2 regions of the Pseudomonas sp. AC255 genome follow, and region 1 is predicted to be linked to the other one. Evidence: riboswitches for the same ligand, from Rfam matches in the RefSeq annotation. Region 1 holds a riboswitch; the other holds the start of a gene.
The links. Region 1 has a riboswitch for cobalamin ahead of ACZZ0K_RS08810 (ABC transporter substrate-binding protein). Riboswitches for the same ligand answer to the same signal wherever they lie in the genome.

Region 1 (3,397 bases):
GATGCTTGTGTTTATACCGAGTGGACCGAGAGCGATTTGAACAAGGCTGCCGGGGCTCACTGATTGCGCTGAGTCAGTTGGATCTACCCCCTCACCCCAGCCCTCTCCCCCACGGGGGGCGAGGGGGAAAGGGAGCCGATCTTCATGCTGTTCAAAATGTAAGTTCGACTCGGTATCGCACGTCGGCGTATCTCGCAACAACACCTCGGTCAGTCCCCTCTCCCATTGGGAGAGGGCTAGGGTGAGGGCAAGCAGGCGACACGGTATTAGCCAATGGCCCGGTACCCTTCAATCTCATCCGGCCAAGCCGTCAGCACTTCGAACCCGCTCTCCGTCACCGCGACCATATGCTCCCACTGCGCCGACAAGGAGCCATCCTTGGTCAGCACCGTCCAGCCATCCGGCATGTTCTTCACATGGCGTTTGCCGGCATTGAGCATCGGTTCCACGGTGAAAATCATCCCGGCCTTAAGCTTCAGCCCTTGATTGGGAAAGCCGTAATGCAGGATTTGCGGTTCGTCGTGATAGACCTTGCCGATGCCATGGCCGCAGTACTCGCGCACCACGCTGAAGCCCTCCGCCTCCGCCAGGCTCTGGATCGCATGACCGATATCGCCCAGCGTTGCGCCCGGCTTCACTGCACGGATGCCTGCGCACATCGCATCGTAAGTGGTCTTGATCAGGTGCTGCGCCTCGGGGCTTGCCTCACCCACGACATACATGCGACTGGTATCGCCGAACCAGCCATCCTTGATCACGGCGATGTCGAGATTGACGATGTCGCCATCCTTCAATGGCGTACCCGATGGAATGCCGTGACACACCACGTCGTTGACCGACGCGCAGACGGTTTTCGGAAAGCCGTGATAACCGACGTTGGCTGGCACCGCCTTCTGCACATTGACGATGTAATCGTTGCACAGTCGATCCAGCTCATCGGTGGTCACGCCAGCCTTCACATGCGGCACCAGCATTGCCAGCACTTCAGCGGCGAGTTTGCCGGCGGCGCGGGATTTTTCGATGTCGGCCGGGGTGTTGATCTTGATCTGGTTTCTCATGCGCTGACGGCTTCCTGAGTCAGTTGTTGCAGATCCAGCCCACCATTCTGTTCGGCGCGGATCAGCAGGCGGCAAATGGCGCTGTGGTCGAGATTGGGATGCAGCTCGGCGAGCATGCCGATGCGCATCCAGTGCTCAGCCTGCGCGTTGATCGAGCGGCTGAGGGCGTTGCTGGAGATACGCAGGTTCTCGTGCATGTCCTCTGAAATCTTTACGATGCCCATGTCTATATCCGATACGAAATGTATATGGATCGTATACTAGCCAAGCTTACCCTCGGATTGCAAACGCTCCGCCACGCAAACACGCACCCGTGCAGGAGCTGCCGAAGCAGAATCGGCTCCCCATCAGCGGCCTGATCGACTACCATGCCCGCGCCGGTTTCCACACGGAATTAATAGGGAATCCGAAATGCTTGCACAGCATCAATCGGAACTGCCCCCGCAACTGTAGGTGCCGAGCCTGCTCCTTGACTGCCACTGGGTGACTCCCGGGAAGGCCGGAGCGTGGCGATGACGCATCAGTCAGGAGACCTGCCGGCACAGTGACTGACCAACCGGCGGGGTGTCCGGGAAGGACATCGTGCCGTGCGCATTTTCCCCGTGCCGGCCTTGCGCAGTTTCCACGACCGCGCCCGAGGTGTGTTTCCAAACCGTACCCGCCCGCTCCCGTACGGTTCCCTTGGAGACTGCCCCATGCTGCTGCCCCGCGTTGCCACCCTGCTCACCGCTCTGAGCCTTTGCGCCCTGGCGCAAGCGGCGCCGACTGCGTATCCGCTGACCGTCGAAAACTGTGGCAGCAGCCTGACCTTTCAGCACGCGCCTGCGCGCACGGTGACCATCGGCCAGGCCGGCACGGAAATGCTCTATGCCTTGGGTCTGGGCGACAAAGTCGTTGGCACTTCGCTGTGGTTCAACGACGTGCTGAGCACATACAAAGCGCAGAACGACACGATCGAGCGCCTCGCCGATAACGAGCCGAGTTTCGAAGCGGTGATCGCTAAACGCCCGGAGCTGGTTGCCGTCGAGCTGGAATGGATGGTCGGCCCGCAAGGCGCGGTCGGCACCCGCGAGCAGTTTCATGAACTGAAGATTCCGACCTATCTGCTGCCCTCCGATTGCGAAGCCAAGGACAACCTCGTCGGTTCGGACGGCACGCGGCTGGCGCCGTTTCGCATCGACAGCATCTACAAAAGCGTGAGCCAACTGGCGGCGATTTTCGATGTGCAGGCGCGTGGCGAGCAGCTCAATGAGCAGCTCAAAGCCAGCCTCGCGCAGTCGATCGCCACCGCGAAAAAGCAGCAGCGCAAAGACGTCAGCGCCCTGGTGTGGTTCTCCAGCGCCGAGATGGACATCGAGCCTTTCGTGGCCGGGCACAAAGGTGTGCCCGATTTCATGCTCAGCACCCTCGGCGTGCGCAACGTCGTCGAGTCGGATGAAGAATGGCCAACCGTCGGCTGGGAAACCATCGCCAAGGCCAACCCGACGTTTCTGGTGATCGCGCGCATGGATCGTCGACGTTTCCCGGCGGACGACTATCAGAAGAAACTCGCCTTCCTGCGCAGTGATCCGGTGACGCGCAACATGGACGCGGTCAAGCACAACCGCATCATCATCCTTGACGCCATGGCCATGCAGGCCAGCCTGCGCACCTTCGACGGCCTCGAACAACTGGCCAGCGCCATCAACGGCTACGACCTGTCGCCATGAGCAGACGCCTGATCCGTTTGCTGCTGGTGCTGTTGACGCTGTCGGTCGCGCTGATTGGCGGCGTGGCCATTGGTGAGACTTCGATCGAGCCGAGCGTGGTGTTGCAGGTGCTGGCGAACAAGCTGTGGGGCGCCGGTTATGTGCTCGACCCGATCGACGAAGGCATTGTCTGGAACTATCGCCTGACCCGCGCGCTGGTCGCGGCGGCCTGCGGCGCCGGTCTGGCGACCTGTGGCGTAATCCTGCAATCGCTGCTGCGCAATCCGTTGGCCGATCCGTATCTGCTGGGAATTTCTGCTGGCGCCTCGACCGGCGCGGTGATGGTCGCCCTGCTCGGCGTCGGTGCCGGGGCGATTTCATTGTCGGTCGGTGCTTTTGCCGGCGCGGTGACCGCTTTCGCACTGGTGATCCTGTTGGCGCGAGTCAGCGGCTCGGCCAGCGGCACCGGGCAGATCATTCTGGCCGGGATTGCCGGCTCGCAGCTGTTCAACGCCCTCACCGCTTTTCTGATCACCCGCTCGGCCAGCTCGGAACAGGCGCGCGGGATCATGTTCTGGCTGCTCGGCAATCTCGGCGGCGTGCGCTGGCCGTCGGTGTGGCTGGCGGTGCCGGTGGCTGTGTTGGGGTTGG
Region 2 (3,397 bases), 660 kb from region 1:
GAGGATTTCACCGTCGATGCCCAACTCGCCAAACTCATTGACGATCACCGCAATGCGCCGGCCCTGAGCGTTGTCGAGCATGTGCCGCAGCAGCGTGGTTTTGCCCGAACCGAGGAAACCGGTGACGATGGTGACGGGGAGTTTGGCCAGTGTTTTCATCGGTATGCCCTTTGGCAAGCGGCGGGCATACGGGACGAGAACCGGCAGCGCGCGTGCACGCCGGAAGCATTCGCCACCGGATCACCCCGCCCGGTTGTAGTGAGAATCTGTGACGAGGCAGGTCTCCTGGCTGACGGCGTTCAGGCGTTGGGCCTGGCGTCCATTGCGCCTTCCCGCTGGCTCATCGGTTGAGCTGGCAGTGGCGTGGCAACGAACATCACCGTTCACAGTTGCGGGGGCAGCCGCGGCTTTGACCGCGTTCCCTTCTTAGCTTCGGCAAGTGCCGAAGAACCTCGAAAGCGCAAGGCTACGCATGGGTCCGTCGTGGGTCAATGGTCGGTGAGTCTGAAACTGGGGGTATATCCGTTGCTGCGGTAACGGCTTCTTATGGTTTCGCTCTTACAGCGAGTCCCTTTTTCAAACGCCGGAGTGCCGGCCCAGCAAAAAGGAACCAAAAGGCTTTGCCCCGGCGTACGGCCCGCTCGCTGGGGCTCGGGGTACCTTCGTTACGGGACCGATCCGGGCGCAGCGGCTACGGTTTGCTTCGCTGCACCTCCTTCCGCTGTGTACGACTGCGTCGTACGGTCGCTGCGCTCCCCCCGGATCGATCCCGTAACGAAGCCTGCCGAAGGGGCGAAAGATCAAAAGCCAGAGCAAAAGCAAAGGCAAAAGCAAAAGATCGCAGCCTTCGGCAGCTCCTACAGTTGGATCGCGCACCAGCTCAAGAACAGGTTGGCTGTCAGGCCGCCTTCGCGAGCAGGCTCGCTCCCACAAAAGCAAAAGCAAAGCAGCGCAGCTGCCCGCGGCGAAGCCGCACCACTCAACAATGAGCGCAAGCTCGAGTGCTTTTGATCTTGATCCACCGGCGACGTCGGAAGGGTGAGTGGAGGGATTGATCCGGGCGTGGGAGCGCAGCGACCGTACGACGCAGTCGTACACAGCGAGTGTAGGTGCAGCGAAGCAAACCGGAGCCGCTGCGCCCGGATCAGTCCCGGAGCGAAGGAACCCGAGCCTGCGAGGGCCGAACGTAGGAGCAAGTCTTTTGGGTGCTTTTTCGGCGTTTGGAAAAAGTGCCTCGCCGTAAGGGCGAAACCGTAATCAGCAACACCCGCAGCAACGGATATACACACAAAAACATCAGAAAAATGCCCACACCGCAGTACCGGAAACTCCCGGAAATTGACTAAAAACCCAAACCCATGTTCTCCTGCACACCTTGTTACGGGTGCCCTTCACAGGGTGAAACGGGAAACCGGTGAATCATGTGCTTTACTCAAAGCCATGTCAGTCCGGTGCTGCCCCCGCAACGGTAAGCGAGCGAAGCGTCAGATCCACTGTGCCCCGGCATGGGAAGGTGATGCTTGCAGGTCGGCGACCAGCCAACCCCTCGCGAGCCCGGAGACCGGCCCGCAACACCCAGCACGCGCAAGCGCCGCTGAACACAAACAAACCCGCGGTGGGCGGGCGCTGTTCGAAATCCCTGCGTGCCCGGCCCGCAGGGATTTTCATGCGCTCTGTTTACCCGCTGACATTTCAGAGGGAAGCGCTATGTCGATCATCAGTAACACCGTCAGCCACACTGACCACATTTCCAGCAGCACCACACTCGGCCAACGCGTCGTCGCCGCCCTCTTCGCCTCGATCCTCGGTGCCAGCCTGGTCTGGTTCGCCGGTTTCTCGCACATCGAAGCGGTGCACAACGCCGCCCACGATACCCGCCACAGCGCCGCGTTCCCGTGCCACTGAGGCTTGCCGAAATGATCAAGCGTATCGCGCAAACCGCAGGCTTCACCGGCTTGCTGGCCGCCCTGCTCCTGACCTTGCTACAGAGTTTCTGGGTATCGCCACTGATTCTGCAGGCCGAAACCTTCGAGAAGTCCGAACCGGTCGCGCAAGTCCACGAACACGCCGTCGGCACCGCCGCCCACAGCCATGATGGCGAAGCCTGGGAGCCGGAAGACGGCTGGCAGCGCGTGGTCTCGACCACTGGCGGTAATCTGGTGGTGGCGGTGGGTTTCGCCCTGATGCTCGCCGGCCTGTACACCTTGCGCGCGCCGACCAAGACCTCGCAAGGGCTGCTCTGGGGTCTGGCCGGTTACGCCACGTTCGTTCTCGCGCCGACCTTGGGCCTGCCACCTGAGTTGCCGGGCACAGCCGCCGCCGATCTGGCTTCGCGGCAGATCTGGTGGATCGGCACTGCCGCTTCGACCGCTGTCGGCCTGGCACTGATCGCTTTCAGCCGTCACTGGCTGATGAAGCTTCTTGGTGTAGCGATTCTCGCCGTGCCGCATGTGATCGGCGCGCCGCAACCGCAGGTGCATTCGATGCTCGCTCCAGAGGCACTGGAAACCCAGTTCAAAATCGCTTCGCAGCTGACCAACGTCGCGTTCTGGCTGGCCTTGGGCCTGATCAGTGCATGGTTGTTCCGCCGCAAAAGCGCAGGCCCATATCAGGCATGACCGATGACCGCGCAGCGCCGACCCTCGTGGTCGGTCTCGGCTGCCAGCGGGGCTGCCCGGCCAGTACGTTGCGTGCGTTACTCGACCAGGCTTTGCAGGCACACCGCATCGAACTGCGAGCGGTCAAGGCTCTGGCGAGTATCGATCTCAAGCGCGACGAACCGGGGTTGCTGGAACTGGCCACACAGTTGAACCTGCCGCTGCAGTATTTCAACAGTGCCGAACTGGCGCCCTATCAGCAGCGCCTCAGCCATCAATCGCAGATCGCCTTTGAGCGCACCGGCTGCTACGGCGTGGCGGAAAGCGCCGCGCTGGCGCTCGCCGAGCAACTGATTCAGGCGCCGGCGAAACTGCTGATCCACCGGCAGAAATATGCGCAGGCCACGCTGGCATTGGCCGGCGCTGCATAAAATCCCGATAATCCCCGCCATCGATCATGAGCACGCTTCATCTGCAGTGTGCCTGCGCCTCTTCACAAGGATTCAACGATGACCGTCTACTTCATCGGCGCCGGCCCCGGCGACCCGGAACTCATCACCGTCAAAGGCCAACGGCTGATTCGCAGCTGCCCGGTGATTATCTACGCCGGTTCGCTGGTACCCGCAGCGGTGCTGGAAGGTCATCAGGCCGAAATCGTGGCCAATAGCGCTGAACTGCATCTGGAACAGATCATCGATCTGATCAGGACTGCCCATGCCCAAGGCCAGGATGTGGCCCGTGTGCATTCCGGAGACCCAAGTCTGTACGGCGCGATTGGTGAGCAGATCCGCTACTTGCGT

Region 2: linked by a shared signal. The riboswitch ahead of ACZZ0K_RS11660 (CbtB domain-containing protein) and the one ahead of ACZZ0K_RS08810 (ABC transporter substrate-binding protein) in region 1 are both predicted to bind cobalamin.

The regions. Positions count from the first base shown of each region.
Region 1 is NZ_OZ409841.1:1,892,206-1,895,602, reverse strand. Features, by position in the region: gene ACZZ0K_RS08825 (ABC transporter ATP-binding protein) at 1-63, shown strand, start outside; gene map (type I methionyl aminopeptidase) at 267-1,058, opposite strand; gene ACZZ0K_RS08815 (ParD-like family protein) at 1,055-1,282, opposite strand; cobalamin riboswitch at 1,420-1,613, shown strand; gene ACZZ0K_RS08810 (ABC transporter substrate-binding protein) at 1,754-2,767, shown strand; gene ACZZ0K_RS08805 (FecCD family ABC transporter permease) at 2,764-3,397, shown strand, end outside.
Region 2 is NZ_OZ409841.1:2,556,411-2,559,807, forward strand. Features, by position in the region: gene cobW (cobalamin biosynthesis protein CobW) at 1-159, opposite strand, end outside; cobalamin riboswitch at 259-470, opposite strand; cobalamin riboswitch at 1,366-1,584, shown strand; gene ACZZ0K_RS11660 (CbtB domain-containing protein) at 1,708-1,905, shown strand; gene ACZZ0K_RS11665 (CbtA family protein) at 1,917-2,618, shown strand; gene ACZZ0K_RS11670 (cobalamin biosynthesis protein) at 2,615-3,028, shown strand; gene cobM (precorrin-4 C(11)-methyltransferase) at 3,107-3,397, shown strand, end outside.